DNA from 2 places in the Pseudomonas sp. B33.4 genome. Region 2 is predicted to be linked to the other one. Evidence: predicted binding sites of a transcription regulator. Region 2 holds the regulator's gene; the other holds the start of a gene.
The links. Region 2 encodes sigma-54, which starts transcription at its own class of promoters, with help from an activator protein. Its sites were predicted from a motif close to ANTGGCATNNANNTTGCTNT; they were not measured.
Positions count from the first base shown of each region.

Region 1 (16,025 bases), 1.3 Mb from region 2:
TCCCGGCGCGAGTGAATGTCGGTTTTCTCCAGGTCATCGACCGCAACCGCGCGCAGCTGCGCGTGTGGGAACGCGGCGCCGGGGAAACTCAGGCCTGCGGCACCGGCGCATGTGCAGCGGCTGTCGCTGCGATCAGCCAGGGGTGGATGGATTCGCCGCTATTGATCGACCTGCCCGGCGGGCGTCTGTCCATAGAATGGGCAGGCCCTGGCCAACCGGTGCTGATGACCGGTCCGGCAGTGCGTGTATACGAAGGACAAGTGCGTCTTTGAGTGAGCAGAAACCATGACCGATAAGCCTCAGGTACCCGCCCGACAGTCCGACGAATCAGCGTCCGAGAGCCTGGAGGCGGCAGCGGTTGCCGCATACCTCGAGGCGCATCCGGACTTCTTCGTCGAGCACGAAGAATTGCTGCCTGCCCTGCGTATTCCTCACCAGCGCGGCGACACCGTGTCGCTGGTCGAACGGCAGATGACCATCCTGCGCGACCGCAACATCGAAATGCGCCATCGGCTCTCGCAGTTGATGGACGTCGCCCGCGACAACGATCGCCTGTTCGACAAAACCCGCCGCCTGATTCTTTCCCTGATGGACGCCAGTAGCCTGGAAGACGTGGTGATCAGCGTCGAAGACAGTCTGCGCCAGGATTTTCAGGTGCCTTTTGTCAGCCTGATTCTGCTCGGCGATAACCCGGCACCGGTCGGCCGCTGGGTCACCCACGCCGACGCGCAGGTCGCCATCGGCGGTTTGCTCACCGAAGGCAAAAGCGTCAGCGGCAGCCTGCGCGAACATGAGCTGGACTTCCTCTTCGGCGAAGAACAGCGCAAGCAGATCGGCTCCACCGCTGTGGTCGCGGTCAGCCATCAAGGCATCCATGGCATTCTGGCGATCGCCAGCCGTGATCCGCAGCACTACAAGAGTTCGGTCGGTACGCTGTTCCTCAGCTACATCGCCGAAGTCATGGGCCGCGTGCTGCCACGGGTCAACAGCTCCCTGCGCTCGGTACGCTGAACATGGAACGGCAGCTGGACGCTTACTGCGAACACCTGCGCAGTGAGCGACAGGTGTCGCCGCACACGCTGTCAGCCTACCGCCGTGACCTCGATAAAGTCCTCGGCTGGTGCATCAAGCAGAACATTGGCAGTTGGGCCGCGCTCGATATTCAACGCCTGCGCAGCCTGATCGCCCGCCTGCACGCGCAAGGCCAGTCCTCGCGCAGCCTCGCCCGGTTGCTCTCGGCGGTGCGCGGGCTCTATCACTATCTGAATCGCGAAGGTCTTTGCGACCACGATCCGGCGACCGGTCTGGCGCCGCCGAAAGGCGAACGTCGCCTACCGAAAACCCTCGACACCGACCGTGCATTGCAACTGCTTGAAGGCGCGGTCGAGGACGATTTTCTTGCGCGTCGGGATCAGGCGATTCTGGAGTTGTTCTACTCCTCCGGTCTGCGCCTCTCCGAGCTGACCGGGCTCAATCTAGATCAACTCGACCTCGCCGATGGCATGGTGCAAGTGCTCGGCAAGGGCAGCAAAACCCGTCTGCTGCCGGTCGGTAAAAAGGCCCGCGAAGCCATCGAACAATGGCTGCCATTGCGCGCCATGACCAACCCGGCGGACGACGCCGTGTTCGTCAGCCAGCAAGGTCGACGCCTTGGCCCGCGAGCGATTCAGGTACGCGTCAAACTGGCCGGCGAGCGCGAACTGGGGCAGAACCTGCACCCGCACATGCTGCGGCACTCCTTTGCGAGTCACCTGCTGGAATCTTCGCAGGACCTGCGCGCCGTGCAGGAATTGCTCGGCCACTCAGACATCAAGACCACGCAGATCTACACCCATCTGGACTTCCAGCACCTGGCGGCGGTCTACGACAGCGCCCACCCACGGGCCAAACGCATGAAAGGCGATGATTCATGAGCATCCAGTTGATCACCTTCGACCTCGACGACACCCTCTGGGACACCGCGCCAGTGATCGTCAGCGCCGAAGCGGTATTGCGCGAATGGCTGAGCGAACACGCGCCGAATCTGGGCGCCGTGCCGGTGGAGCATTTGTGGGCGATTCGTGAGCGGGTGCTGACCAATGAGCCGGGGCTCAAGCATCGAATCAGCGCGCTGCGACGGCGCGTGTTGTTTCATGCGATGGAAGACGCTGGATATGCCCATGGCGAAGCCACCGACCTGGCAGACAAGGGTTTTGAAGTATTTCTGCATGCGCGGCATCAGATCGAAGTGTTCCCTGAAGTCGAGCCAGTGCTGGAAATTCTCGCCAATCACTATGCGCTTGGCGTGGTCACCAATGGCAATGCCGATGTGCGTCGATTGGGGCTGGCGGATTACTTCAAGTTTGCGCTGTGCGCGGAAGATATCGGCATCGCCAAACCGGATGCCCGGTTGTTTCATGAAGCCTTGCAGCGTGGTGGTGCTACAGCCGAAACTGCCGTGCACATCGGTGATCATCCGGGCGATGACATTGCCGGGGCGCAGCAGGCCGGGTTGCGGGCTATCTGGTTTAACCCGGCGGGCAAAGTCTGGGAAGCGGATCGCCTGCCGGATGCCGAGATTCGTAGCCTGACCGATTTGCCAGCCGTGCTTGCACGCTGGAATGCCACCTCGAACTGACACAGTTCCATTGTAGGAGTGAGCCTGCTCGCGATTGCGGTGTATCAGATACATCTGGGTTGACTGACACACCGCAATCGCGAGCAGGCTCACTCCTACAGGGGGTAGTGGCGCGTGCGGAATTCCAGGCATGAAAAAGCCCGCAGCGACGGCGGGCTTTTTCAGCAAGACAGCGGCACGCCTCAGATAGGGCGGCTACCGTACTTGTTGTCCGGCTTCTTCGGCGGATCGGCGACCACATTGGCCTCCACTTCCTGAACCTTGCCGCCACGGGACAGGAACTCTTCCATGGCCTTGGCCAGGGCGTCGCGCTCCTTGTTCTTGGCTTCAATGCTCGGCAATTCGTCTACCGACACCGCAGCCTTGGCTTTGCCTTTGGCAGCCGGGGCCGGCGTATCGTCGCCACCATCGTCGTCAGCAACGTCTTCCGCTGCTGCTTCCAGGCCTTCCTCGGCCTCGTCTTCGTCGCCTACTTCGAGGTCGTCGTTTTCCAGATCATCGTCGCTCATGTTCTACCTCATGACTTGCGAAAAGCAGATTAGTTATAGACCAGCTTTGGCAACTGTCGAAAGTCGCCGTTAAAAAATCAGTAACCATTGGTGACCAACGGTTTATGCCCCTTCACCGTGCAAGGTGGCGAGGACTTTTCGAGCACCGCCATGATCACGGTGCTCGCCCAGATAAACGCCTTGCCAGGTCCCCAATGCCAGGCGACCCGCCGAAACCGGCAGACTGATCTGGCAGCCAAGTACGCTGGCCTTGAAGTGCGCCGGGAGGTCGTCCAGGCCTTCGTCGTTATGCTCATAGCCGTCTGTTCCTTGTGGGATCAGACGATTGAAAAATCGTTCGAAGTCGCGACGTACCGCCGGATCGGCGTTCTCGTTGATGGTCAACGACGCCGAGGTATGCTGCAGCCACAAATGCAACAGACCGACCCGGCACTCCCTGAGTTCAGGCAGGCCTTTGATCAACTCGTCCGTTACCAGATGAAAGCCCCGGGGCCGTGCCCGCAGGGTTATCAGAGTCTGTTGCCACATACAGTTCTCCGCACGTTCGGGGCGCATTCTAGCGCGCTCTGGGAAAAAACAAAGGCCCTAATATTCCTGCAATGATGTAAGCCATTGGCCGCAGAAAAACGCCCGTCGTAAACACGACCAAAGCCGTACGAAAAATCCTTTCAGCCTTCAACTCAATGACAAATTCCAGACAAAAAAATGCCCGGCGAACCGGGCAAGTTTTTTAATGCGCGTACTTACAGGTTGTAGCCGCGTTCGTTGTGTTGTGCCAGATCGAGGCCGACCGACTCTTCTTCCTCGGTCACACGCAGACCCATCACGGCGTCGAGGACTTTGAGGATGATGAAGGTGACGATCGCGGTGTAGATCACCGTGAAGCCGACGCCTTTGACCTGAATCCACACTTGCGCGCCAATATCGGTCACGGTGCCGAATCCACCCAGCGCCGGAGCTGCGAACACACCGGTAAGGATCGCGCCGAGGATACCGCCGATACCGTGTACGCCAAACGCGTCCAGGGAATCGTCATAACCGAGTTTGCGTTTCAGGGTGGTGGCGCAGAAGAAGCACACCACGCCTGCGGCCAGACCGATGACCAGTGCGCCCATCGGGCCCACGGTGCCGGCAGCCGGAGTGATCGCTACCAGACCGGCAACCACACCCGATGCGATACCCAGTGCGCTTGGCTTGCCGTGGGTGACCCACTCGGCAAACATCCAGCCCAGTGCGGCAGCAGCGGTAGCGATCTGAGTGACCAGCATCGCCATGCCAGCGGTGCCGTTGGCCGCTGCAGCGGAACCGGCGTTGAAGCCGAACCAGCCGACCCACAGCATCGCCGCGCCCATCAGGGTGTAACCGAGATTGTGCGGAGCCATCGGGGTGGTCGGGAAGCCTTTACGCTTACCCAATACCAGGCAGCAAATCAGACCGGCCACACCGGCGTTGATGTGCACCACGGTGCCGCCCGCGAAGTCGAGCACGCCCCAGTCCCACATCAGGCCGCCGTTGCCGGACCAGACCATGTGTGCGATCGGTGCATAAACCAGGGTGAACCAGATGCCCATGAAGATCAGCATCGCGGAGAACTTCATCCGCTCAGCGAACGCACCGACGATCAGCGCCGGGGTGATGATCGCGAAGGTCATCTGGAAGGTGATGAACACCGCCTCAGGAAACAGCGCCGCAGGACCGGTCAGGCTCGAAGGCGTGACACCGGCGAGGAACGCCTTGCCCATGCCGCCGAAGAACGAGTTGAAGTTGACGACGCCCTGCTCCATGCCGGTGGTGTCGAACGCAATGCTGTAGCCATAAATGACCCACAGGATGCTGATCAGACCGGTAATGGCGAAGCACTGCATCATCACGGAAAGAATGTTTTTCGAGCGAACCATGCCGCCGTAGAACAGCGCCAGGCCCGGGATGGTCATGAACAGCACGAGGGCTGTCGAGGTGAGCATCCAGGCGGTGTCGCCGGAATTGAGGACCGGGGCCGCCACTTCGTCTGCCGCCATTGCAAGGCTTGGCATTACGATAGACAACAGGGCTCCTAGCCCTGCGAATTTACGCAGAGTCATATTGTTTTCTCCTGGGGCGTTGGGGTTTGTGGCGGCGCTTAGATCGCGTCTGTATCGGTTTCGCCGGTACGGATGCGAATCGCCTGTTCCAGATTGACCACGAAGATCTTGCCGTCACCGATCTTGCCGGTGTTGGCCGCTTTGGTTATCGCCTCGATAACCCGATCCAGATCCTTGTCGTCGATGGCCACGTCGATTTTCACCTTGGGCAGAAAATCGACCACATATTCCGCGCCGCGATACAGCTCGGTGTGACCCTTCTGCCGGCCGAAGCCTTTGACTTCAGTAACGGTAATGCCCTGCACGCCGATTTCGGACAGCGACTCGCGCACGTCGTCCAACTTGAACGGCTTGATGATGGCAGTGACTAGCTTCATGAAACTCTCTCCCGAATTGGTGGACTTGCCCCAGGAAAACAAACCCGACTCAAGTCTAAGCGCAGTGCCTGGCTTTGTAACGCATCGTCGGCCGTACCTGCCCGACTGACGCCAGCTAACCGCTGCTGACGAAACTCCCCGCTCCGTCTGCCGCACTGCATTCGTCACAGCGACTGCATCAGTGCATGGGTCGAAGGTGACTAAGCAGAAACCTTGCCATCTCGCCAAAATCCCCTGATTTCAATCCCTTGGCCGCTGCTGCAAGCCATCGCGCCCGAAACGCCATCCGGATACGCACAACAACGGTGCGTCGCCGTCCGTGCGCCTGCGCGAAAAGCGTGCATCCCTGACCACGAGATTGACTATAGACACTGCGTGATACACTGCCGGCCATTGTTTCCAGGACATCCACCATGCTCGCGCCCAAAGACTTCCTCGACGCCCTGAGCGGCACCGCCTCCCGCCTCTTCAGCGGCGACACCCCGCTACCGAAAGCCGAAATCGAAAGCCAGTTCAAGATGCTGCTGCAGAGTGCCTTCAGCAAACTCGACTTGGTCAGCCGTGAAGAATTTGATAGCCAGATGGTTGTGTTGGCGCGCACTCGCGCCCGCCTCGAAAGCCTCGAAGCTAAAGTTGCCGAGATGGAAGCGAAGCTGACGCCGCCCGCCGAGTAAAACTGCAACGCCTGAGCAAAAATACCTTCAATTTTGCTAATAGAAATTAAACCGCTCCTGCCGAAGCAGGAGCGGTTTCCGTCAGATCAATCCTTTACAACGAATTATTCCAACGGTCTCGCAGAATCTCGTACAGGCGAAAAGCCCATAACGCGATCCTGACGAGGCGCCACATATGTTTAAGAAACTTAGACATACTTTGGCCCTCCTTGCGTGGGGCCAAACCTCCGATGTGCTTTCCGGCGTACGAACACCTTCGGGACTGCACGTGAGTGTGTCCGCTAAGGCGGCCGGTTGTGGGCTCCCCAAAACCAGCACCGGCACGGGTCTCACACCGTGTCGAGGAACATGAAATCTTTAGGCTCCCGACCACACTTTACGAATACTCAATGCGTGGGCATCGTCGTCTCGGATTTTATTGCAAGCTCCCAGAGGCAATTTAAACAAGGTGTATCAAGCCATGAAGCTAGTGGTCGGACATGAATAAAGCAGTCCACTCCAGAACCGGGTTGATAAGCGAAGGATGACTTTTGCACTTGCACCCTTGAGCAAAGGTGCATAGTCTCAGCGAACGTGAGTGTGTCCGCTAAGGATGCGCAGGCCTTGGCCTCACCGAAGCCTGCATACAAAAAAACCGCCTCCTCAAGGCGGTTTTTTTACGCTTGAAGGTTACTGTCTCCTGCAACATCCGGTGAACATTCACCCATAGAACCCACCTACCAACATCTTCTCCCCAGGCTACCCTTCAAAAACCCGCAGGAAGCGGCCCCCGATTCAGCTCAAGGAACGACCATGTCCCTCTCCATCGTCCACAGTCGCGCCCAGATTGGCGTGGAAGCCCCCGCTGTCACCGTCGAAGTCCATCTGGCCAATGGTCTGCCATCGCTGACCATGGTCGGCCTGCCCGAGGCGGCGGTGAAGGAGAGCAAGGATCGGGTGCGCAGCGCGATCATCAATTCCGGGCTGCAGTTTCCGGCGCGGCGGATCACCTTGAATCTGGCGCCGGCCGATCTGCCCAAGGATGGCGGGCGGTTTGATCTGGCGATTGCCTTGGGGATTCTCTCGGCGAGTGTGCAGGTGCCGTGTCTGACGCTGGATGATGTGGAATGTCTGGGTGAATTGGCGTTGTCCGGCGCAGTGCGAGCGGTGCGTGGCGTGTTGCCGGCGGCACTGGCGGCGCGCAAGGCTGGACGGGCACTGGTGGTGCCGCGGGCGAATGCCGAGGAGGCGTGCCTGGCTTCGGGGTTGAAGGTGTTTGCGGTGGATCATTTGCTGGAGGCGGTGGCGCACTTCAATGGGCATACGCCGGTTGAGCCCTATGTGTCCGACGGGTTGATGCACGCCAGCAAGCCTTATCCCGACTTGAATGAAGTGCAGGGGCAACTGGCGGCAAAACGGGCGCTGCTGATTGCTGCTGCGGGTGCGCATAACTTGTTGTTCAGCGGGCCGCCGGGAACCGGCAAAACCTTGTTGGCCAGCCGGTTACCGGGACTGTTGCCACCGTTGGTTGAGAGTGAAGCGCTGGAAGTCGCGGCGATTCAGTCAGTCGCCAGCGGTGCGCCGCTGACCCATTGGCCGCAGCGTCCGTTCCGCCAACCGCACCACTCGGCATCCGGGCCGGCACTGGTCGGTGGCAGTTCAAAACCGCAACCCGGCGAAATCACCCTGGCCCACCACGGCGTGCTGTTCCTCGATGAGCTGCCGGAGTTTGATCGCAAGGTGCTGGAGGTTTTACGCGAGCCTTTGGAGTCCGGGTTCATCGTGATCGCCAGGGCCAAGGACCGCGTGCGTTTCCCCGCGCGCTTTCAGTTGGTGGCGGCGATGAACCCTTGCCCCTGTGGATATCTTGGTGAACCCAGTGGCAAGTGCTCGTGCACGCCGGATATGGTTCAGCGTTATCGCAACAAGTTGTCGGGCCCCCTGTTGGACCGGATCGACTTACACCTGACGGTAGCGCGGGAGGCGACAGCGCTGAACCCTGCGGTAAAGCCAGGAGAAGACAGCGCCAGTGCGGCCGCGTTGGTAGCCGAGGCCCGTGAACGACAACAGAAACGCCAGGGATGTGCCAATGCGTTTCTTGATCTGCCAGGCCTGCGTCGCCACTGCAAGTTATCCACAGCCGATGAGGCCTGGCTGGAATCAGCCTGTGAACGGCTGACCCTGTCACTGCGCTCGGCGCACCGGTTGCTCAAGGTCGCCAGAACGTTGGCCGATCTGAGCCAGGAAAAAGACATTAAACGCGAACACCTGGCGGAGGCTTTGCAGTATCGGCCGGCAACGCAATGAAAATGACAGCGCGGCTCGCAAGTGAACTGCCCCGAAAATAAACACCCGAGCGCTGATGGCGATTGGCCGGGATGTGATATAACGACGGCGCTCTTTTTTACTACATTCTGTCTATCGTCAAGACATAGAGCATTTTTCATCATGGAGTGGAGGCGGGGCATCATGGACAAGGTTTTTACTGTTACCGGACAAAGCTGTTCAATTCATTAGTTCAAATCAAGACAAAAAATCCCTTGCCCGTCGTTATTACTCTGTTTGGCATTGGCCTTATTTAAACAAACTTTGAAAACAAAACTTCATTATGAAAAATGTTTACTTGCTCAGCAACGTGGTGGACGGCGGCAAAACTTATCTCGAGTATCTGATTCCAGCGCTAAAATCGCTTCGAGAAAAGTATAACTGTGTCGTGCTCAATACTGATCGTACCGGCTTGAATAGAGAGGAAGTCGAAGCCGTCCTCGATTTCCCGGTAGAGCAGGTTGACAATGAATTCATCGCAAGCCTGAAATCGCAGGTTGTCATTTCAAATGATGCCTATTCCGGACGCCTGCTGGACAACTCGAACTTTGGCATCTTCATCAGTCACGGCAATGTCGGGATGCCGACCAAAGACAAATATTACTACGCCGAATTGACCTCTTACTGGGATGTGGTCATCGCGTCTTCCCGGTCAGGCTTTGATTTGATTACTGCCGGGATGCAGGCATACCGTCGCGACAGAAAGGCCCTGAAAACACTATTGATCGATGGACTGGCGTTGCGCTCGGACATGCGCAGCACCAGCCCGGTGGCCACGCTGCCGGTGAAGATCCCCGGTAATTTCGAATCATCACCGCCATCGACAAAAACCTCGGATGACTACGTCGTCGGGCTTCTGCCGACCCAACTGGGTATCTGCCCGAACGGGGCGACTCTGTATGAGAATCTGCAGACCGTCATCAATGCAGTGAAGTCGCAAATTCCCCACGCGACGTTCATCTTGCGTCCGTACATGGCCGAACTTTCCCATCCGACCGTGAAGGATCTGTGCGAACAACTGTCTGCCCATGACTGGATAACCATAGACAAGCCCGGGACCAGCAGCACGGCTTTCTATACACAATGCGACACGGTCATCACCGATGCATCCACCGGCGGTGTTTCGTTCATGCTCAATACCTGCAAACTGCCGATTTATTATGTGCCCTATACCGAAGAGAGCAATCTCACGGTCGACGCCTGGCTAAAGCAAATGGATAACCTGTTGCCAATTGCCAGAAGCAACAATGAGCTCAGGGACATGGCACTGGGGTTCAGCCTGCTGAAACCAGAAGACAGCTATTACATATACAACAAGTTCTACCAGGCACAATACAGCGACTTGCCCCTGCCTCAGGAAGTGTTCCACGACCTGATTGAATACCGGCACGAGTCGCAGTATTGCCCGCTCTCGATTGACTCTTTCGGAAACATAATCGAGCGGGACAACGCTTAAAATAAAGCACGTCTGGCCTCATGCAAGGAAACAGCCTGCCGATACACTCGAATCGAACACAAGTCAGAACACTATGAAATGTGAAGCTGGTGGACAGGTAATCTGGATTACGGGCCTTTCAGGAGCGGGCAAATCAACGCTGGCCGGTGAATTGGTTGCCAGACTGCGTGCTGAAGGACGCTCGGTGGTCATACTCGATGGCGATGAATTGCGCGAAGTATTTGGCGCAGCCGCCGCCAACTCACAGAACCATGGCCGCGAAGGTCGCCTGGCCCTCGCTCTGCAATACGCTCGCCTGTGCAAAATGATCGCAGCACAGGGACAAATCGTAGTGATCGCCACGATCTCGCTGTTTCGCGAGGTTCACGAGTGGAACCGCGCCCAGCTGCCCAAATATTTCGAGATTTATCTGAAGGTGCCCGTCGAGGAGTTGCGTCGCCGCGACCCCAAGGACATCTATCGCCGTTTCGATGCAGGCGAACTGCACAACGTTGCCGGGCTCGACCTGGCCATTGATGAACCGCTGGCGGCGGACTGCCTGGTTGAGTTCGATCGCGAACGCTCCAGCCAGCGTCTGGCCGATGATTTGCTCCCTAAAATTCTTCGAAGGAACTGACAATGAAAACCGAATGGGACTACACCACCCTGGCCGATGCTTATTTGAAGCGCCCTGACTACGCCGACGCGGCCATCGACGCCATGCTGTCGATTGCCGGTGCCGAGCAAGGCGACAAGTTCTGCGACGTCGGCGCGGGTGTTGCGCACTTGACGCTGATGCTGGCCGCCCGCGGCCTGGATGTGACAGCGGTAGAACCCAACGATGCGATGCGCGGCAATGGCATCAAGCGCACCGCAGAACTGCAAAACGTCAAATGGCACGAAGGCACCGGTGAAGCCACCGGCCAGTCGGCGCAAGCGTTCGACATGGTCACGTTCGGCAGCTCCTTCAACGTCTGCGACCGTCAGCAGGCCCTTAAGGAAACCGCGCGCATTCTCAAGCCGCGCGGCTGGTTTGCCTGCATGTGGAACCACCGCAATCTGGAAGACCCGATCCAGGCGCGCATCGAAGCGATCATCAAAGAGCGCGTGGCCGGTTATGGCTACGGCACCCGTCGCGAAGACCAGACCGCGGTGATCGATGCCAGCGAATTGTTCGGCCCGGTCGTGCATCTGGATGCCCGCGTGATCCACGAGCAGTCGATCGAAGAATGCCTCGAAGCCTGGCGCTCGCACGCCACGCTGGAACGTCAGGCTGGCGCCAGCTTCCATGAAGTGATCGCGGCCATCGACGACTACCTGAAAAGCCTGCAGACGCCGTCGATCCAGATTCCATACTCGACCAACATCTGGGTTGCTCAACTGAGATAACCGCTGATGGCCCTGCATTTCTCAACCAAGGCCGGCACCCTGACCAGCCTGCAAGGGCGACTCGCCTCGGCGCACATTGCGCCGTTGCTGTCATTCACGGTGGCGGACTGGCAACTGGATCAGCGCGCTTGCGTTGAGGATATCCAGCGTCGGCTGCCAGCCGCTCCGTGGATCGTGCGCTCCAGTTGCGGGCGCGAGGACAGTGCGCAGGCGTCGTTCGCCGGCGCCTTCCTGTCGGTGCCGAATGTCGAGGAGGCTGAGCTGGTCTCGGCGATCGAACAAGTCATCGCCAGTTACGGCGATGCGCACCTGACTGACGAGATCCTGATTCAGCCAATGCTCGGCAATGTGGCACGCTCCGGCGTAGCCTTCTCTCACGACCCCAACACCTGCGCACCTTATCGCGTGGTGAATTGGTCGGAGGGCGATGACACCGCCGCCGTCACTGGCGGCATGGGTGGGCGGCTCTGGCAGCAGGCGGCGCACAGTGAAGTGGCAGCGCCTGTGTCGCTCGCACCAGTGGTGGCCTTGCTCGAAGAATTGCTCAGCCTGTTTGGTGATCGGCCGGTCGACTGCGAGTTCGCGGTCACCCGTGATGCTGAAGGCGAGACGCTCTGGCTGCTGCAAGCCCGGCCATTGATTCTGCCGACGGCGCCTGAGTCTGCGGCCACCCAGTTCGCTCGCCTGCAAAGCATTCAGAGCAAAGTCGAACGGGGCATGCGTCCGCACCCCTTTCTGATCGGTCAGCGCACGGTGTATGGCGTGATGCCCGACTGGAACCCGGCCGAGATCATCGGCATCCGGCCCAAACCGCTGGCGCTTTCGCTGTATCGGGATCTGGTCACTGACTCGATCTGGGCCTACCAGCGCCATAACTATGGCTACCGTAACTTGCGCAGCTTCCCGCTGATGCCGCACTTTTTCGGTCTGCCGTATATCGACGTGCGTCTGTCGTTCAACTCGTTTATCCCGGCCGATCTGGATGAAGGACTGGCGGGGCGTCTGGTCGATTACTACATCGATCGCTTGCTGGCGGAACCGACGCTGCACGACAAGGTAGAGTTCGAGATCGTGTTCTCCTGCTACACCCTCGACTTGTCGCAGCAACTGGAGCGTTTGCGCAGTGCCGGTTTTCTTGAACATGAACTGGACGCCATCAGCACCAGTCTGCGCAAGCTGACCAACCGCATCGTGCACCCCAAGGACGGTTTGTGGCGCAGCGATGCCAACAAGCTCGATGTGCTCAACGCTCGCCGCGAAGAGCTGCTGGCCTCCGATGCCGATCCGCTCGAACGCATTTACTGGCTGCTGGAGGATGCCAAGCGTTACGGCACCCTGCCCTTCGCCGGCCTGGCCCGCGCCGGATTTGTTGCCGTGCAGATGCTTCGATCGCTGGTCAGCGTGGGCGTGTTTTCGCAGGCGGATTACGATGCGTTCATGGCCGGGGTTTCCACGGTCAGCGGGCAGTTGGCCCGTGACCGCGCCACCCTCGACAAAACCACGTTCCTCGCCCGTTACGGGCATTTGCGACCGGGCACTTACGACATCCTCTCGCCGCGTTACGACGAGGCGCCAGAGCTGTATTTCGACTGGACGCAAAGCCCCGCCGCGCCGGAACCGCTGCGACCGTTTTCGCTGACGCTGCCGCAGATGCGCGAAATCGTCAAACAGCTCGAAGCCCATGGCCTGCAGCCTGATCCGGTAGGGCTGCTGGACTTCCTGCAGAACGGCATCGAGCTGCGCGAGCTGGCCAAGTTTCACTTCACGCGTAACCTTTCCGATGCCTTGGCTCTGATCGCTCAGGTCGGTGCGCAGTACGGCATTGATCGCGAGGATCTGGCCTATTGCGACATCAGCGCCTTCCAGGAGCTGCATGTAGCTGCAGCAGATCCGAAGGAAGTGTTGCAGCGCAGCATTGAACAGGGCAAGGCGCGCTACGCCGAAACGCTCAAAGTGTCGCTACCGCCGGTGATTACCTGCCCGGAAGATGTCTGGTGTTTTGAGTGGCCGGAAACGGCGCCCAACTTCATTACACAAAAACGCGTGACCGCGCCGGTGGTGCTGTGTGATGACCGGGAAAAACTCGCCGGGGCGATCGTCTGCATTCCCAATGCCGATCCGGGGTTTGACTGGCTGTTCGCCTACCCGATTGCCGGGCTGATCACCGCGTGGGGCGGCGCCAATTCGCACATGGCGATCCGTGCCGGTGAGCTTGGCCTGCCGGCGGTCATTGGCGCCGGCGAAGTACTCTACCGGCGCTGGTCGACGGCGGACTTTCTGCACCTCGATTGTCCGGGGCGCCGAGTGGAGTTGATGTCATGACAGTGGTCGCGATCAGCCAGCGTGTCGACACACTCCCTGAGCGCGGCGAAAGCCGTGATGCGCTGGATCAGCGCCTGATCGCGTTTGTGCTGGCGGCAGGCTTTATCCCTGTGCCAGTGCCCAACGGCTGGCAATCACCCGATGACCTCGATCGCTGGCTGACAGCGGTAAACCCGCAAGCCATCGTGCTGTCGGGCGGCAATGACATCGGTCAGTGCCCGGCCCGTGATCAGACCGAAAGCGGTCTGCTGGATCACGCACAGGCGCGCCATCTGCCGTTGTTGGGGATTTGCCGGGGTATGCAAATGCTGGCGCACTGGTCGGGTGTATCGTTGAAACCGGTCACCGGCCATGTACGCACCCGGCATCAGCTATCCGGGCAGATCGCCGCCGAGGTCAACAGCTATCACACCCTCGCCCTCGCCGATTGCCCGCCAGGGTTTGAAGTGCTGGCGCGCAGCGAGGACGGCGAAATCGAAGCGATCCGTCACCTTCAACTGCCGTGGCAGGGCTGGATGTGGCACCCGGAGCGCGAAAGCGATTTCGCAGCGCACGACCTTCAGCGCCTGCAACAACTGTTTGGCGAAACCGAATCCACTGAAGAACTCACGGGATAGACCTGTTGTGAAAGCCATTATTCTGGCTGCCGGACGTGGCAGTCGCATGAAAAGCCTCACTGATGAACGTCCAAAATGTCTGGTCGAATTGCGCGGTAAACCGCTGCTGGAATGGCAGCTGGAGTCGTTGCGTGCAGCGGGTATCAGCGACATCGCGGTGGTCACCGGTTACAAGCGCGAGCTGCTGGCAGAGCGTGGTCTGAGCGAGTTTCACAACCCGCGCTGGGCCGAAACCAACATGGTTTCGTCACTGGCCTGCGCCGAGTCCTGGCTTGATGGCGAGCCATGCATCGTCAGCTATTCGGATATTTTCTACAGCGCTGTGGCCGTGCAGTCGTTGATCAACAGCGAGGCAGCGCTGGCCGTCACCTACGACCCCAACTGGTTGCAGCTGTGGACCGAGCGCTTCGGCGACCCGTTGCTGGATGCCGAAACCTTTCGCCTGACCGCCGCGCACACGCTGGCCGAAATCGGCAACAAGCCGCAATCAGTGGACGATGTTCAGGGGCAGTACATGGGGCTTTTGCGCTTCACTCCCGAAGGCTGGGCGGAAGTCGTGCGGCTGCGCGCCGAACTGTCGCCGCAGCAACGCGACAGCATGCACATGACCAACACCCTGCAACGCGTTATCGATGCCGGTCGTGTGCCGATCGAAGCTGTCGCCTACACCGGCGAATGGGGAGAGGTCGACTCCAGTGAAGACCTCTCGGTGTATCAATAAGGCACCGGCGCCTTAACGGAACCGGTCCACCTCCTGACGCAGATCGGCGGCCAGCTTCTCCAGTTCCTTGGCAGTGACTGCCAGGTTGGATACCACTTCGCGCTGCTCACTGTTGGCCAGCGCAATGCTCTGCAAATTGCTGCTCAGCAGCGTGGCGGTGCTGCTCTGCTCTTGGGTCGCGGTGGTAATCGCGGCAAACTGCTGCCCCGCCGAACGGCTCTGCTCATCAATGCGCGCCAGCGCCGAAGCGACGTTGGCGTTACGCGACAAGCCTTCCTGCATCAGCACATTGCCCTGCTCCATGGTGCTGATCGCGTTGCCGGTTTCCTGCTGGATGCTGTGGATCATGCTGGAAATTTCATCAGTCGCCTGACGAGTGCGCGAGGCCAGGCTACGCACTTCATCGGCTACGACGGCAAAGCCGCGACCTTGTTCGCCGGCACGGGCCGCTTCGATGGCCGCGTTGAGCGCCAGCAAGTTGGTTTGCTCGGCAATCGAAGTAATCACACCGACGATGCCGCCGATTTCCTGCGAGCGCTGACCGAGGGTGTTGATCACGGTGGCGGTGCTGTTCAGGGCGCCAGCGATTTGCTCCAGCGAGGACGACGCCTCTTCCATCGAGCTGCGGCCAATCTGGGTTTGCTGGGCGTTTTCCTGCGCCAGACGCTGGGTCGCGCCCATGTTGTCGGCAATATTCAGCGAGGTCGCGCTGAACTCTTCCACCGCGCCGGCCATGCTGGTGATTTCGCCAGACTGCTGCTCCATGCCTTCGTAGGCACCGCCGGACAAACCGGACAGTGCCTGCGCACGGCTGTTGACCTCTTCCGAAGAGCGGCGGATGTGCTCGACCATCGTCGACAGCGCTTGGCTCATCTGGTTGAACGCGCGGGACAGCTGACCGATTTCGTCGTTGCTCGACACGTTCAGGCGCACGCTCAGATCGCCGGCGCCCAAGGCTTCCGCCTGACGGACGAGATCG
Region 1 is NZ_CP140706.1:6,337,267-6,353,291, forward strand. Features, by position in the region: gene dapF (diaminopimelate epimerase) at 1-272, shown strand, start outside; gene U6037_RS28185 (DUF484 family protein) at 286-1,011, shown strand; gene xerC (tyrosine recombinase XerC) at 1,014-1,913, shown strand; gene U6037_RS28195 (HAD-IA family hydrolase) at 1,910-2,617, shown strand; gene sutA (transcriptional regulator SutA) at 2,800-3,126, opposite strand; gene U6037_RS28205 (secondary thiamine-phosphate synthase enzyme YjbQ) at 3,229-3,654, opposite strand; gene U6037_RS28210 (ammonium transporter) at 3,870-5,207, opposite strand; gene glnK (P-II family nitrogen regulator) at 5,246-5,584, opposite strand; gene U6037_RS28220 (accessory factor UbiK family protein) at 5,998-6,258, shown strand; gene U6037_RS28225 (YifB family Mg chelatase-like AAA ATPase) at 7,051-8,544, shown strand; gene U6037_RS28230 (hypothetical protein) at 8,846-10,018, shown strand; gene U6037_RS28235 (adenylyl-sulfate kinase) at 10,092-10,634, shown strand; gene U6037_RS28240 (class I SAM-dependent methyltransferase) at 10,637-11,386, shown strand; gene U6037_RS28245 (PEP/pyruvate-binding domain-containing protein) at 11,393-13,708, shown strand; gene U6037_RS28250 (gamma-glutamyl-gamma-aminobutyrate hydrolase family protein) at 13,705-14,325, shown strand; gene U6037_RS28255 (phosphocholine cytidylyltransferase family protein) at 14,333-15,046, shown strand; gene U6037_RS28260 (methyl-accepting chemotaxis protein) at 15,059-16,025, opposite strand, start outside.
Region 1: a site for sigma-54 is predicted at 5,786-5,805, ahead of glnK (P-II family nitrogen regulator). Genes of this name have one in related genera too.

Region 2 (16,025 bases):
GCCGGACACACATCGAGCCGGAAACCGGCTCGACTCAAAACGAATTCAGTGGACACGTCCCTGTGTCCCGATGCAGCAATCAGCCCGGAACGCGACGGATCTTGGCGCCCAGCATCTGCAGCTTTTCTTCGATGCACTCGTAACCACGGTCGATGTGGTAGATGCGGTCGATCAGGGTATCGCCTTCGGCAACCAGCGCCGAGATCACCAGACTGGCCGAAGCACGCAGGTCGGTGGCCATGACTGGCGCGCCCTTGAGGACTTCAGTACCGGTGACGATGGCGGTGTTGCCTTCGACCTGGATCTTGGCGCCCATGCGGTGCAACTCGTACACGTGCATGAAACGGTTTTCGAAGATCGTCTCGATCACCGCACCGGTGCCTTCGGCAATGGCGTTGAGCGAGATGAACTGCGCCTGCATGTCAGTCGGGAAAGCAGGGTACGGCGCAGTGCGCACGTTGACCGCTTTCGGACGCTTGCCGTGCATGTTCAGCTCGATCCAGTCTTCACCGCAGGTGATTTCTGCGCCGGCTTCACGAAGCTTTTCCAGAACGGCTTCGAGGATGGTCGGATCGGTGTCCTTGACCTTGACGCGGCCACCGGTCACGGCAGCGGCGACCAGGTAGGTGCCGGTTTCGATACGGTCAGGCATGACCTTATAGAAAGCCGAACCCAGACGCTCGACGCCATCGATGGTGATGGTGTCGGTGCCAGCGCCGGAAACCTTGGCGCCCATGGCGTTGAGGAAGTTCGCCAGGTCAACCACTTCAGGTTCGCGAGCGGCGTTCTGCAACACGCTGCGGCCCTTGGCCAGAGCAGCGGCCATCATGATGTTCTCGGTACCGGTCACGCTGACAGTGTCGAAGAAGAAGTGCGCGCCACGCAGGCCGCCTTCAGGCGCCTTGGCCTTGATGTAGCCGCCTTCGACGTCGATGACCGCGCCCATGGCTTCAAGACCACGGATGTGCAGGTCAACCGGACGCGAACCGATGGCGCAACCGCCAGGCAGTGCCACTTCGGCTTCACCGAAACGGGCAACCATCGGGCCCAGCACCAGGATCGACGCACGCATGGTTTTCACCAGCTCGTACGGAGCGATCAGGGTCTTGATGGTGCGCGGGTCGATTTCGACGCTGAGTTTCTCGTCGATCACCGGCTCAATGCCCATGCGACCGAACAGCTCGATCATGGTGGTGATGTCGTGCAGGTGCGGCAGGTTGCCAACGGTCACCGGGCCATCGCACAGCAGCGTGGCTGCCAGGATCGGCAGAGCGGAGTTTTTTGCGCCGGAAATGCGGATCTCGCCATCAAGACGAGCGCCACCGGTAATAATCAATTTATCCATAAGAATCTCGACGCCCTTAGGCTCAGGTGCGCTCGGCCCAGGCCGCGCTGCTGAAAAATTTCATAGTGACCGCATGGATGCTGCCATCGGTGATCCATGGGTTCAAATGGACATAGATCTGCTGCTGACGCTTCACCGGGCTCAACGCCGCCAGTTCATCGCTAATCACGTTCAGCTGGAAATTGCAGCCTTCGCCCTCAACTTCTACCAACGTTCCGGGCAGCTTTCCTTCAAGGAAGCTCTTCACTTCTACGGCCTGCATGCTCAACCTCAATCGGCGCCCTGTGCGCACGGGTCGGACATCATACAAAAAAGCCCCGCGCCTGCGAACCCCGCAAGGCAGGACTCTGACGGGGGGCTTCTTTATTGATGCGGGTTCAGGGGTGCGCCAACAGTTCGGTCAGCTCACTGACCTGAGCGATTTCGCGCATGTCTTCGGGCATCGCGCGGATGCTGACAGCCTTGCCGGCCGCATTGGCATCGCGCATGAAGCACAGCAGCAACGACAAACCGACGCTGCTGGACTTCTTCACCGCCGAGCAGTCGATCACCAGCGAAGACGCCTTGCTGGACTTGATCAGCGCCTGGCCTTCCTTGCGCAAGTCAGCGCCGGTACGGTAATCCAGCACTCCGCTGAGCAGAAGCTCGTCGACATCACTCATACGAACTGCGGCCTCGTTCATTGCGCTGGCTTCTCGGCAGCTTTATCCGTGGATTCCTTGGCCTTGGCGACTTCACCAGCCCAATTGTTGATGGTCTTGTCCAGGTCATTGCCATTGCGCTGCATGGCGTCGGCGAACTGATCACGGAACAGCTTGCCGATGTTGATGCCGTTGATGATCACGTTGCGCAGTTTCCACTCGCCGTTGATCTTCTCGAGCGTGTACTGCACAGGGTAGATCGCACCGTTAGTGCCCTTGACGGTCATGCCGACGCTGGTGCGATCGCCCGACTCATCCTTGGCCGGATCAACAGTAATGCCCTGATTGTTGTACTCGAGCAAGGCGTTGCCGTAGAACTGGAACAGGCCTTTCTTGAAGTTTTCCTGGAAGGTCTGCATCTGCGCAGGCGTAGCCTTGCGCGAATACTTGACCGTCATGATGCTTTTGGAAATGCCCTCAGCATCCACCACCGGACCGACGATGGTGTTCAGCGCCGTGTAGAAATCCTGCGGATCCTGCTTGTACTTCTCTTTGTTGGCCGACAAGTCGGCAAGCATCCGGTTCGTGGTGTCCTGAACCAGATCATGCGCAGACTGTGCCGCCACAGCGTTACCCATCAGTGGCAATGCCGCGAGCAACACCAACAGGCCACGTCGCAAGGTAGAGATCATTCAAAAGCTCCTCATTTGGCGTCTTTGCTAACGGTATTGAGCAGGAATTTACCGATCAGGTCTTCCAGTACCAGAGACGACTGCGTGTCGTGGATGGTTCCACCATCCTTCAGCGGTTTGTCTTCTCCGCCTACGCTGATACCGATGTACTTCTCGCCCAGCAGACCAGCGGTCAGGATAGACGCTGTAGAGTCAGTCGGCAGGTTGTCGACCTTTTTATCCACTTGCAGGGTGACTCGACCGGTAAAGCTGTCGCGATCCAGATCGATCGCCGTGACCTTGCCGATGGTCACACCGGCCATGGTCACTTTGGCTCTGACCGTCAAACCGGCGATATTGTCGAAGTAGGCATACAGTTTATAGGTGTCGGTGGTCGACGTCGGAGACAGGCCACTGACCCGCAACGCAAGCAGCAACAAGGCCAGGATCCCTGCCAGCAGGAACAGGCCGACACCGATTTCCAGGGTGCGGTTTTGCATCAGAAATCTCCAAACATCAAAGCGGTCAGAATAAAGTCGAGGCCGAGCACTGCCAGCGAGGCAAACACCACGGTCTTGGTGGTGGCGCGACTGATGCCCTCGGAAGTGGGCTCACAGTCATAGCCTTGGAATACGGCGATCCAGGTCACTACAAAGGCGAAAACGATACTTTTGATCACGCCATTGAGCACGTCACTGGTGAAATTCACGCTGTTCTGCATGTTTGCCCAATAAGAGCCTTCATACACACCCAGCCAGTCGACAGCCACCCACGAACCGCCCCAGATGCCGACCACGCTGAAAATCATTGCCAGCACCGGCAGGGAAATGAAGCCGGCCCACAGGCGCGGGGCAATAATGTATTTGAGCGGATCGACGCCGATCATTTCGAGGCTGGAAAGCTGTTCGGTGGACTTCATGTTGCCGATCTCTGCGGTCAGCGCCGACCCGGCACGACCGGCAAACAACAGCGCAGTCACCACCGGCCCCAGCTCACGCAACAGGGTCAGCGCAACCATCTGCCCCACCGCCTGCTCCGAACCGTAGCTCGACAGAATGCTGAAGCCCTGCAGGGCCAGCACCATGCCAATGAAAATCCCCGAAACGACGATGATCACCAGCGACATCACGCCGACCGAGTGCAACTGTTTGACCAGCAGACTGAAACCGCCGCTGATACCGCCACGCCCCAACAGGGCATGAAACAGGAACAGCGTCGCCCGACCGAACACCGCAACGGCGTCGACCGCCGCCTCGCCGAACCGGCGCACGCGTTCTATTAATGAAATTCTGCGCATCAGCGCTTCCCCAGAAGATCTGCGCGGTAATCCGTCGCTGGAAAATGGTACGGCACCGGGCCATCGGGATCGCCGGTCATGAACTGACGGATACGCGGCTCGTCCGAGTTCATCAACTCGTCCGGCGTCCCCTGCCCCAGCACCTGACCGTCACCGACGACATAGATATAGTCGGCAATGCTCGCAGTTTCCGCCAGATCGTGGGACACCACGATACTGGTGATCCCCAGCGCATCATTGAGCAAACGGATCAGACGGACCAGCACGCCCATGGCAATCGGGTCCTGCCCGACGAACGGTTCGTCGTACATGAGAATCTGCGGATCGAGCGCAATGGCCCGCGCCAGAGCAACGCGACGCTTCATGCCGCCGGACAGCTCATCGGGCATCAATTCGATTGCGCCACGCAGACCGACCGCCTGCAATTTGAGCAGGACGATGTCGCGGATCATTTCTTCCGGCAAATCGGTATGAACACGCAGGGGGAAAGCCACGTTCTCGAACACATCGAGATCGGTGAACAGCGCGCCGCTTTGAAACAGCACACCCATGTGCTTTCGCGCATCGAACAGATCGCTGCGCGAAAGCGCAGGCAGGTTCTGACCGTTGACCCAGACTTCGCCGCTGGAAGGACGCAGTTGCGCGCCCATCAATCGCAGCAATGTGGTCTTGCCACACCCGGAAGGCCCCATGATGCCGGTAACCTTGCCGCGCGGGATGCGAATATCGACGTTATTGAAAATGCTGCGCGCACCGCGCTTGAAGGAGACTCCCTTCAGCTCGACCGCGTAGGCGTTATCGGCACTCATCTAAACTCCTTGCGATGCAGCCTCTCACTCGGACGCCTGTCTTTACTTAAAAAGTACGTACACCCCGGGCAGGCCGAACTGGCGGCGAACTATATCACTGCAAAGGCGACGCGCCCAAGGCTTGTGCCAGCCTGTGTTCGGCGATATGACAGGTCTGCGGGTTGTTTTTCCCGGTTTTGGTAACGAGGAATGACAAAGCACGACGAACTTGCGTGAGGCTTTGCAACATAACCGCTATAATCGCCGCCTTTTCATCGGGCTATACGATTTCTGACATGAGCCAATCCAGCGACCTGATTCAATCGGCACAACGCACCATCCAACTCGAAGTGGAAGCCGTACAAGGCTTGTTGCCCCATATCGACGCCGATTTCGTACGTGCTTGCGAGATGATTCTGGCCAGCAAGGGCCGTGTAGTCGTGGTCGGCATGGGCAAATCCGGGCACATCGGCAACAAGATCGCCGCGACCCTGGCCAGCACCGGCACCCCGGCCTTTTTTGTCCACCCGGCCGAAGCCAGCCATGGCGACATGGGCATGATCACTCGCGATGACGTGATCCTGGCCCTGTCGAATTCTGGCTCGACCAACGAAATCGTCACCTTGCTGCCGCTGATCAAGCGTCTGGGCATCCAGTTGATCAGCGTAACCGGCAACCCGCAGTCACCGCTGGCGAAGGCGGCCGAGGTCAATCTCAACGTTCACGTCGAGCATGAAGCCTGCCCGCTGAACCTGGCGCCGACCTCATCGACGACAGCGGCACTGGTAATGGGTGACGCGCTGGCCGTAGCGTTGCTGGAAGCACGCGGCTTCACCGCTGAAGACTTTGCGTTCTCGCACCCGGGCGGAGCCTTGGGCCGTCGCCTGCTGCTGAAAGTGGAAAACGTCATGCACGCCGGACAGGAGCTGCCACAAGTACAACGCGGTACGCTGCTCAAGGACGCACTGATGGAAATGACCCGTAAAGGTCTGGGCATGACCGTCATCCTTGAAACCGATGGCAAACTCGCCGGGATCTTCACTGACGGCGATCTGCGCCGCACGCTGGATCGCAGCATCGATATTCGCAGCGCCACCATCGATCAGGTCATGACCGCTCACGGCAAGACTGCCCGCCCCGAAATGCTGGCCGCCGAAGCCCTGAAAATCATGGAAGACCACCGAATCAACGCATTGGTAGTCGTAGACGAAGAAGATCGCCCGGTCGGCGCCTTCAACCTCTCCGATCTGCTGCGCGCAGGAGTCATGTAATGAGCAACGATCTGCTGCAACGCGGCAAAGCGATCAAACTGGCGGTTTTCGACGTCGACGGTGTTCTCACCGACGGACGCCTGTATTTCCTTGAAGACGGCAGCGAATTCAAGACCTTCAATACCCTCGACGGCCAGGGCATCAAAATGCTGATGAACGCCGGCGTGCAGACCGCCATCATCAGCGGTCGCAAGACACCGGTGGTCGAACGTCGCGCGAAAAACCTCGGCATCCCGCACCTGTTTCAGGGGCGTGAAGACAAATTGGTTGTTCTCGACGGTCTTCTCGAGCAACTGGGCCTAAGCTATGAAGAGGTGGCCTATCTCGGTGACGACCTGCCCGATCTGCCGGTGATTCGCCGCGTAGGTCTAGGCATGGCCGTGGCCAACGCTGCCGACTTCGTCCGCGAACACGCCCATGGCGTGACCCGCGCTCGCGGTGGCGAAGGTGCCGCCCGCGAATTCTGCGAATTGATCCTGCGCGCCCAGGGCCGCCTCGATGCGGCCAACGCCGCGTACCTGTGAGCCAAACCATGTTCAGCAAAAAATTTCGTAACGTCCTGCTGTTCGGCTGCATCGCTGCGATTTTCGCCGCGGTCGGCTATTGGAATATCAGTCCGGAACGCTTTCTCGACAAACCACCAGTCACCTCGGTGGAAACGCCTATCGACTGGTATGCGACCAACACGCACACCCTGCAATACCTGCCGGATGGCAAGGTGCAATATGAAATGACGTCGGAAAAGGCCGAGCACGTGAAGGCAACCGATATCACCCTCGTGACCAAACCCGATCTGAACATGTACCGCGGAACGGAATTTCCGTGGCACGTGACCAGTGAGCGCGGCGAAGTGAACTCAGGCGGTACCGAAGTCGAACTGATCGACTCGGTACGCGTTGCGCGCACCGATGAAAAGAAGCGTGACATCCTGATCACTTCCACTCGCATGACCGTGTTCCCGCAGCAGGAATATGCGCAGACCGAGCAACCCGTTAGAATCGACGGCGCTGGCGGTGTATCGACTGGCGTTGGAATGAAAGCGTACCTGAAGGAAAGCAGGATACACCTGCTATCGAACGTAAGAGGACAGTATGAGGCTCGTTAAAACCCTCCCTATTTTGCTCAGTCTGGGCGCAGCACTGGGAAGCGTGAGCGCCTGGGCTCTGCCGAACGATCAGCAGCAACCTATCCGCATTCAGGCCGACGACGCCCAACTGGACGACAAGAACGGCATCGCCACTTATAAAGGTGATGTGATCATCACCCAGGGCTCGATGAAGGTCACCGGCAATACCGTGACCATCACTCGTACCCCGGCCGGCGATATCGACGTGGTGACTTCGGTAGGCAACCTTGCCTACTTCGAACAACTGCAGACCGCTGGCGACACCAAGCCGGTTCAGGGCTGGGGCGTGACGATCCAGTACCACGCCGCGCAAAACCGCGTCGTACTGATCGACAAGGCCAAGGTGGTCGACAAGGACAACAACACGACTCAGGGCGAGAAAATCGTCTATGACACCGTGAAGAAACTGGCCAGCGCCGGTCGCGCTACCGGCAGCAAGGTCACCGAGGCGCGTCCACGCATCGACATGGTGATCCAGCCGAAGAAGAAAACCGACGAGAAAACCCAGTAATGGCAACTCTGAAAGCTCAGCACCTGGCCAAGGCCTATAAAAGCCGCCAGGTCGTGCGTGACGTCAGCCTGTCGATCGACAGCGGCCAGATCGTCGGCCTGCTCGGCCCGAACGGTGCCGGCAAGACCACGTGCTTCTACATGATCGTCGGCCTGGTACAGGCCGATCAGGGCCGCGTGCTGATCGACGATCTGGACGTCAGCCATCAGCCAATGCACGGTCGCGCCAAGGCCGGTATCGGCTATCTGCCGCAAGAAGCGTCGATCTTCCGCAAACTGTCGGTGGCCGATAACATCATGGCCATCCTCGAGACCCGTCAGGAACTCGACAAGGCCGGCCGTCGCAAGGAGCTGGAAAGCCTGCTGCAGGAATTCCACATCAGCCACATCCGCGACAACCTCGGCATGAGCCTTTCCGGCGGTGAACGCCGCCGGGTGGAAATCGCTCGCGCACTGGCGACCGCACCGAAATTCATCCTGCTCGACGAACCGTTCGCCGGTGTCGACCCGATTTCGGTCGGCGACATCAAGCAGATTATCCACCACCTCAAGGCCAAGGGTATCGGTGTGCTGATCACCGACCACAACGTCCGTGAGACGCTGGACATCTGCGAAACCGCTTACATCGTCAACGATGGTCAACTGATCGCCGAAGGCGACGCAGAAACCATCCTGGCCAACGATCTGGTCAAGGAAGTGTATCTGGGCCACGAGTTCCGCCTGTAAGCGCAACAGTGCCCGGTGCGCCGCCGGGGCGCTGTATCGATTCAAGCAGGATTTAATACGCTTTAATTGTTACAGCGCTCTAGGCAAACACTTCAGTTTCAGGCATATAATTTGCTTAAGTTTGGCGCTTCGGCGCCCTGTAGTGGATGGCGCATAGCGCCGGCGAATAAGGTGTTAAGCCCCTGCCATGAAACCATCGCTAGTCTTGAGAATGGGCCAGCAGCTGACGATGACACCGCAGCTGCAACAGGCCATCCGCCTGCTCCAATTGTCGACCCTGGATCTGCAACAGGAAATCCAGGAGGCGCTGGAATCCAATCCGATGCTCGAACGCCAGGAAGAAGGCGAAGACTTCGACAATTCCGACCCTATGGCCGACAACGCCGAACAGAAGCCCAACACCGAGATCCAGGAACCTTCCTATCAGGAAACCGCCCCGACGGTCGACAACCTCGAGGACGGCGAATGGAACGAGCGCATCCCCAACGAACTTCCGGTCGACACCGCCTGGGAAGACGTCTACCAGACCAGCGCCAGCAGCCTGCCCAGCAACGATGATGACGAGTGGGACTTCACCACCCGCACCTCTGCCGGCGAGAGCCTGCAAAGCCATTTGCTGTGGCAACTGAATCTCGCACCGATGTCCGACACCGATCGCCTGATCGCCGTGACCCTGATCGATTGCATCAACAATCAGGGCTACCTCGACGAAACCCTCGAAGAAATTCTTGAGGCGTTCGACCCGGAACTGGACATCGAACTGGACGAAATCGAAGCCGTCCTGCACCGCATTCAACAGTTCGAACCAGCCGGCATCGGTGCGCGCAACCTCGGCGAATGCCTGTTGCTGCAATTGCGCCAGCTATCGGCCAAGACACCTTGGCTGGCTGAAGCGAAACGTCTGGTTACCGACTACATCGACCTGCTGGGCAGCCGCGACTACAGCCAGTTGATGCGCCGCATGAAGCTCAAGGAAGATGAACTGCGTCAGGTCATCGAACTGGTGCAGAGCCTTAATCCGCGTCCAGGTTCGCAGATCGAATCCACCGAAGCCGAATACGTTGTGCCAGACGTCATTGTGCGCAAGGACAATGAGCGCTGGCTGGTCGAGTTGAACCAGGAATCGGTGCCACGCCTGCGCGTCAACGCCCAGTACGCGGGTTTCGTCCGTCGCGCCGACACCAGCGCCGACAACACCTTCATGCGTAACCAGTTGCAGGAAGCCCGCTGGTTCATCAAGAGCCTGCAGAGCCGCAACGAAACCCTGATGAAAGTTGCCACCCAGATCGTCGAGCATCAGCGCGGTTTTCTGGAATACGGCGACGAAGCCATGAAGCCGCTGGTCCTGCACGACATCGCCGAAGCGGTCGGCATGCACGAGTCGACGATTTCGCGGGTGACCACGCAGAAATTCATGCATACCCCGCGCGGTATTTATGAGCTGAAATACTTTTTCTCCAGCCACGTCAGCACCTCCGAAGGCGGCGAATGCTCGTCCACGGCGATCCGCGCGATCATCAAAAAACTGGTTGCCGCGGAAAATCAGAAAAAGCCGTTGAGTGACAGCAAGATCGCTGGTTTACTGGAGGCACAAGGCATTCAGGTGGCTCGCCGCACCGTCGCCAAGTACCGCGAATCCCTCGGGATCGCGCCTTCGAGCGAACGCAAGCGGTTGATGTAAGCCACGTTACAGCGTTCCAGTGGCAGGCTATCCAGCCTGCCGCTTTATGCACTGGCAACGAAGGAGAAGCTGTATGCAAGTCAACATCAGTGGACACCAACTGGAAGTGACCCAACCTCTGCGTTCCTATATCGAGGAAAAACTCCAACGACTGGAGCGACATTTCGACAAGATCACCAACGTGCAGGTCACGATGTGCGTCGAAAAGCTGAAGCAGAAAATCGAAGCCACCTTGCATATACCCGGCAGCGAAGTGGTCGCCAACGCGGAACATACCGATATGTACGCGGCGATCGACGCCTTGACCGACAAGCTGGATAAACAACTCAAAAAGCATAAGGAAAAGACCCAGAGCCTGCTCCAGGGCGCGACCGGTCGATAACCCCCCACCCCATGATCCGACTTGAAAGTATCCTGACCCCCGGCCGTTCTCTCGTGAACGTGCCGGGCGGCAGTAAAAAGAAAGCCCTCGAACAAATTGCCAACCTGATCGCCCGCGAAGTGCCGGATCTGGAGATGCAAGATGTCTTCGAGGCCCTGATTGCCCGTGAAAAACTCGGTTCCACCGGTTTTGGCAACGGCATCGCCATTCCTCACTGCCGCCTCAAGGGTTGCGAAGCGCCTATCAGTGCGCTGATGCACCTTGAAGCACCTATTGATTTCGACGCCATCGACGGTGCGCCGGTTGATCTGCTGTTCGTATTGCTGGTCCCGGAAGCCGCCACCGATGCGCACCTGGAGTTGCTGCGTCAGATCGCCAGCATGCTCGACCGCAAGGATGTTCGCGATAAACTGCGTAGTGCCGCGAGCAACGAAGCCTTGTATCAGGTTGTCCTGGACGAGCAGAACGGGCACTAATCATGCGCTTGATCATCGTCAGCGGCCGTTCCGGCTCGGGTAAAAGTACGGCTCTGGATGTCCTTGAGGACAACGGCTATTACTGCATCGACAACCTGCCTGCAGGCTTGCTGCCGGAATTGGCCGAACGCGCGCTGATTCACACTGAGCTGGCGCAACCGCTGGTGGCCGTATCGATCGATGCGCGCAACCTGCCGAGTCATCTGACGCGCTTTCCCGAACTCCTTGAAGATGTCCGGGCCAAGCACATCCAGTGCGATGTCCTGTATCTGGACGCCGACGAAGAAACCCTGCTCAAGCGTTTCTCCGAAACCCGTCGTCGCCATCCGCTGAGCAACGCCAATCGCTCGCTGGCCGAGGCGATTCAGGATGAAACCGCCCTGCTTGGCCCGATCGCCGACCTCGCCGATCTGAAAATCAACACCACCAATCTGAACCTGTACCAGTTGCGCGACACCATCAAGCTGCGCCTGCTGAATCAGCCGGAGCCGGGTACCGCGTTTCTGGTCGAGTCATTCGGCTTCAAGCGCGGCATGCCGGTAGACGCGGATCTGGTGTTCGATGTGCGCTGCCTGCCCAATCCGTACTGGAAGCCGGAACTGCGTGCGCAATCAGGTCTCGATGCGCCAGTGGCCGAATACCTCGCGGCGCAGCCGGAAGTCGAAGAAATGTTCCAGGACATCTTCACCTACCTGCACAAGTGGCTGCCGCGCTTCGCCGCGAGCAACCGTGCCTATGTCACCATTGCCATTGGCTGCACCGGCGGGCATCACCGCTCCGTCTACCTGACCGAACGCCTGGGTCAGGCCCTGCAGAAAACCCTGAAGAATGTCCAGGTTCGCCACCGCGACCTCACTTAAAGGATTCACACCGCGATGCCTGCTCTGGAAATCGAAATCATCAACAAGCTGGGCCTGCATGCCCGCGCATCGGCCAAGTTTGTCGGAGTGGCCGGGCAGTATCCGGATTGCACGATCAGAGTGGGACGCACGCCAGAGACTACCGTCGATGGCAAAAGCATCATGGCGATGATGATGCTGGCAGCTGGCAAGGGCACCAGGATCTATCTGAGTACTGAAGGGCATCAGGATCAGGAGGCGCTGGATGCGCTGGTGGCGCTGATCAACAACTATTTCGACGAGGGCGGTTGATCCGCCGGTGAGGGAGCTTGCTCCCTCACTTTTGTTCAGCCCAACGCGGTATCCATCACCATCATCAAACAAAACCCGATCAACAAGCCAAGACTGGCCAGTTTGTCATGACCATTGCGTCGCGACTCGGGAATGACCTCGTGGGTCACCACCAGCAACATTGCCCCTGCCGCCAGTGCCAACCCTAATGGCAACAACACCTGCGCAAGGCTGACCAGCCACGCACAAAGCAGGGCAAACACCGGTTCGACCAGACCAGACGCCGCGCCGATCAAAAACGCTTTGACCCGCGACATCCCCGCCCCGGCCAATACCAGCGCAATCACCAGACCTTCCGGCACATCCTGCAAAGCAATGCCCATGGCCAAGCTGTCCGCATCCGGCATGCCGCCGCCTGCAGAAACACCAACCGCCATGCCTTCAGGGATGTTGTGGGCAATGATGGCGAAGACGAACAGCCAGATTCGCGGCGGGATCACCGGATGCTCGACAGTGCCGACGAGCATTTCCGGTGAAGCGCCGGAAACTTTGCGATCGACCAGATACAGTCCGAAAGCTCCGAGCATGATGCCGAAGCAAATCAGCCCACTGGCGCCCCACGGTGTCAGGCCCAGGTTTTCAGCGGCGGCAATGCCCGGCACGATCAACGAAAACGCCGTCGCCGCCAGCATCACGCCGGCGCCAAACCCCAGCAACGTATCGCTGAGCGCTTGCGGCATACGCCGAATCACCAGCACCGGCACAGCGCCAAGCGCCGTGCCGAGGGCGCAGATCGCACCGCCTTGCAACGCCCGCAACAGCCTCGGCTCCAGATTCAGCCATTCCAGCCCGTGGGCGACCAGCAAGGTCATGCCCGCCAACAGCAACAGCGATCCCACTGCGTAACGAAACATACGCCCACTTCCGATCGCCAGTGTTTCAGTGCCCATAGTCAGCCTTGGATTGTTTTTATAAAAGACTTAAACCAGTGCGGCCTGATAGCGCGCAGCCACTTCAGGCCAGTTAATTACGTTGTAGAACGCGTTGATGTATTCCGGGCGACGGTTCTGATAGCGCAGGTAATAGGCGTGTTCCCAGACATCGAGACCGAGAATCGGCGTGTTGCCGTTCATCAGCGGGCTGTCCTGATTGCCACTGCTTTCCACGATCAGCTTTTTCTCCGGGGTCACGCTGAGCCAGGCCCAGCCGCTGCCGAAGCGAGTCAGAGCGGCTTTGGTGAAGGCTTCCTTGAAACTGTCGAGACCACCCAGTTGCTCATCGATGGCCTTGCCCAGCGCGCCGTCCGGCTTACCGCCACCACTCGGCACCATCACTTCCCAGAACAGCGAGTGGTTGGCGTGACCGCCGCCCTGATTGATTACCGCCGCGCGGAGTTTTTCCGGCAATTGCTGAACGCTGGCGACGAGCTTTTCCACCGGCCACTCAGCGTATTCGGTGCCTTCTACGGCGGCGTTTAAGTTGTTGATGTAGGTCTGGTGATGCTTGGTGTAGTGAATCTCCATGGTCTGCGCATCGATATGCGGCTCGAGAGCGTCGTAGGCGTAAGGCAAGGCAGGCAAGGTAAAAGCCATTTCAATGGACTCCATGGTGGTTTGGGGCAGGCGCGCGGCGCGCATTGCCGGTATCCGGGTGCAGCAAACGCTGGGTCCGCGGGTATTCGCCGTGTTCGCTGATAAAATTCAGCAGCTCGACGTAGGTCTTGCTGCTCTGGCGCAGCGCCGCTTCACGCAATGCCAGACGCTGGCGTTCGTCCTGCATGGTCTGCAGCAGCCGTTGGTGGATGGCGCAGAGGTATTCAGCGCTCTCCTCCGGCTGATTCAAGCGCAGGTGCAAGTCAGCCAGGTTGTGGTGGGAGATGACGCAGGCCGCCACCGCTTCGTCGGCATCCGCCCAGCGTTCGAACAACACTTGCGCCAAGGCCAGGGCTTGCAGGTAAGCCTCGCGGGCGTCGATCAATTCGCCCAGCATGAAGCAGCGATTGGCCCGTTCGATCGTGCGTTTCCAGTGCTCCATGGTGAGCCTCCAAAGCGGTAGCGGGGTTTACACGCCGCCGGCGGTGAGTTTCTCGGGATTGAGCAACTCTTCCAGTTGGCTGCGCGACAGGTCGGTGTGTTCCAGAGCGACATCGATCACCGCGCGACCTTCTTTGTAGGCCTGCTTGGCGATTTCCGCGGCTTTCTGGTAACCGATGATCGGGTTGAGCGCGGTCACCAGAATCGGGTTGCGCGACAACGCTTCTTTCAAGCGCGACTCGTTGACCTTGAAGCTGGCAATGGCCTTGTCACCGAGCAGGCGGCTGGAATTGGCCAGCAACTCGATGCTGCTCAGCAGATTCTGGGCGATGATCGGCAGCATCACGTTGAGTTCGAAATTGCCCGACTGACCGGCGATGGTGATCACTGAATCGTTGCCGATGACTTGCGCGGCAACCATGGCGGTGGCTTCGGGGATCACCGGATTGACCTTGCCCGGCATGATCGACGAGCCCGGTTGCAAGGCTTCCAGTTCGATTTCGCCGAGGCCGGCGAGCGGGCCGGAGTTCATCCAGCGCAGGTCATTGGCGATTTTCATCAGCGACACTGCGGTGGCTTTAAGCTGGCCAGAGACAGCGACGGCGGTGTCTTGCGAGCCGATCAACGCGAACAGATCTTTGCCTGGGGTGAATTGCACATCGGTCAGTTGGCTGAGTTGGCGGCTGAAACGTGCGGCGAACTCAGGATGCGCGTTGATCCCGGTGCCAACCGCTGTGCCGCCCTGCGCCAGGGATTGCAGGCTCGGCAGCAAGTCTTGCAGGTGGGCGATGTTGGCCTTGAGCTGTTGCGCCCAACCATTGAGCACCTGGCTCATGCGCACCGGCATCGCGTCCATCAAATGCGTACGGCCGGTTTTGACGTGGTGATGTACTTGCTCGGCTTTGTGCTCGATCACCTGCACCAAATGCAGCAATGCCGGCAGCAGTTGTTCGTGCAGGGCCAGTGCGGCACTGACGTGGATGGTGGTCGGGATAATGTCGTTGCTGCTCTGACCGCAGTTGACGTGATCGTTGGCGTTGACCGTCTCACCGAGCAGGCGGCTGGCCAGGGTGGCGATCACTTCGTTAGCGTTCATGTTGGAACTGGTGCCGGAACCGGTCTGGAAGATATCCACCGGAAAATGCTGCATGAAATCGCCTTCGAGCAAGCCTTGCGCGGCGTCGCTGATGGCTTTGCCTTGGGCGGCGCTGATCTGGTTGAGTTCGACGTTGGCGCGGGCAGCCGCAGCCTTGGCGAGGATCAGCGCGCGGATGAATTGCGTCGGCATCGGCTTGCCACTGATCGGGAAGTTATCCACTGCGCGCTGGGTTTGCGCGCCGTAGAGAGCGTCCACCGGCACCTGCAGCTCGCCCATGCTGTCGCGCTCAATACGTGTCTTGGTCATCTGAAAATCCTTGCACCAGTTCAATAAGGGGAATCGAGGGAAGCAATTCGCAAGTGGCGAGCTGCCAGGTGTAGCGTTGCCAGCGTTTGAGCCGGCAGTTGCACAAAGACAGGCGCTCCATTTCACGCAACGGGCGCCAGGCTTGATCGAGGCAGATGCTCCGCCAGTGCCACGGCAAGGCGATGTCGGTGGCCGTGTCGAGCAGCAGACGGAAGGAGGTTTCAGCGATGGTCCAGGGAGAAGTCGCAGTGCAACAAGACAGATACCGGCCTTCGGCGAGGTAATGTTCGATCAGGCGCGGCTCGTCGGGATCAATCGCGCAACGGATCTGGCGACTCATCCAGCGCCAGCTTTCGAGGTACGGCTGCTCGTGCAAGGCAGAACTCATGATCCGGGGCTCATCCGATAATGAGATTTATTATTAGATGATAATGAGAACCAAAACAAGAGCACCGAGTTACACAGAGTCCATTGTGGGAGCGAGCCTGCTCGCGAAGGCGTCGTGCCGGTCACCACTGCGGTCGGCAGTGAAATCGCTTTCGC
Region 2 is NZ_CP140706.1:999,819-1,015,843, reverse strand. Features, by position in the region: gene murA (UDP-N-acetylglucosamine 1-carboxyvinyltransferase) at 80-1,345, opposite strand; gene U6037_RS04345 (BolA family protein) at 1,368-1,607, opposite strand; gene U6037_RS04340 (STAS domain-containing protein) at 1,723-2,028, opposite strand; gene U6037_RS04335 (ABC transporter substrate-binding protein) at 2,025-2,678, opposite strand; gene mlaD (outer membrane lipid asymmetry maintenance protein MlaD) at 2,690-3,157, opposite strand; gene mlaE (lipid asymmetry maintenance ABC transporter permease subunit MlaE) at 3,157-3,954, opposite strand; gene U6037_RS04320 (ATP-binding cassette domain-containing protein) at 3,954-4,763, opposite strand; gene U6037_RS04315 (KpsF/GutQ family sugar-phosphate isomerase) at 5,039-6,013, shown strand; gene U6037_RS04310 (KdsC family phosphatase) at 6,013-6,537, shown strand; gene lptC (LPS export ABC transporter periplasmic protein LptC) at 6,546-7,118, shown strand; gene lptA (lipopolysaccharide transport periplasmic protein LptA) at 7,105-7,650, shown strand; gene lptB (LPS export ABC transporter ATP-binding protein) at 7,650-8,375, shown strand; gene U6037_RS04290 (RNA polymerase factor sigma-54) at 8,563-10,056, shown strand; gene hpf (ribosome hibernation-promoting factor, HPF/YfiA family) at 10,130-10,438, shown strand; gene ptsN (PTS IIA-like nitrogen regulatory protein PtsN) at 10,450-10,914, shown strand; gene rapZ (RNase adapter RapZ) at 10,917-11,774, shown strand; gene U6037_RS04270 (HPr family phosphocarrier protein) at 11,790-12,065, shown strand; gene U6037_RS04265 (ZIP family metal transporter) at 12,101-12,994, opposite strand; gene U6037_RS04260 (superoxide dismutase) at 13,025-13,636, opposite strand; gene U6037_RS04255 (hypothetical protein) at 13,638-14,078, opposite strand; gene U6037_RS04250 (class II fumarate hydratase) at 14,106-15,482, opposite strand; gene U6037_RS04245 (FagA protein) at 15,463-15,870, opposite strand.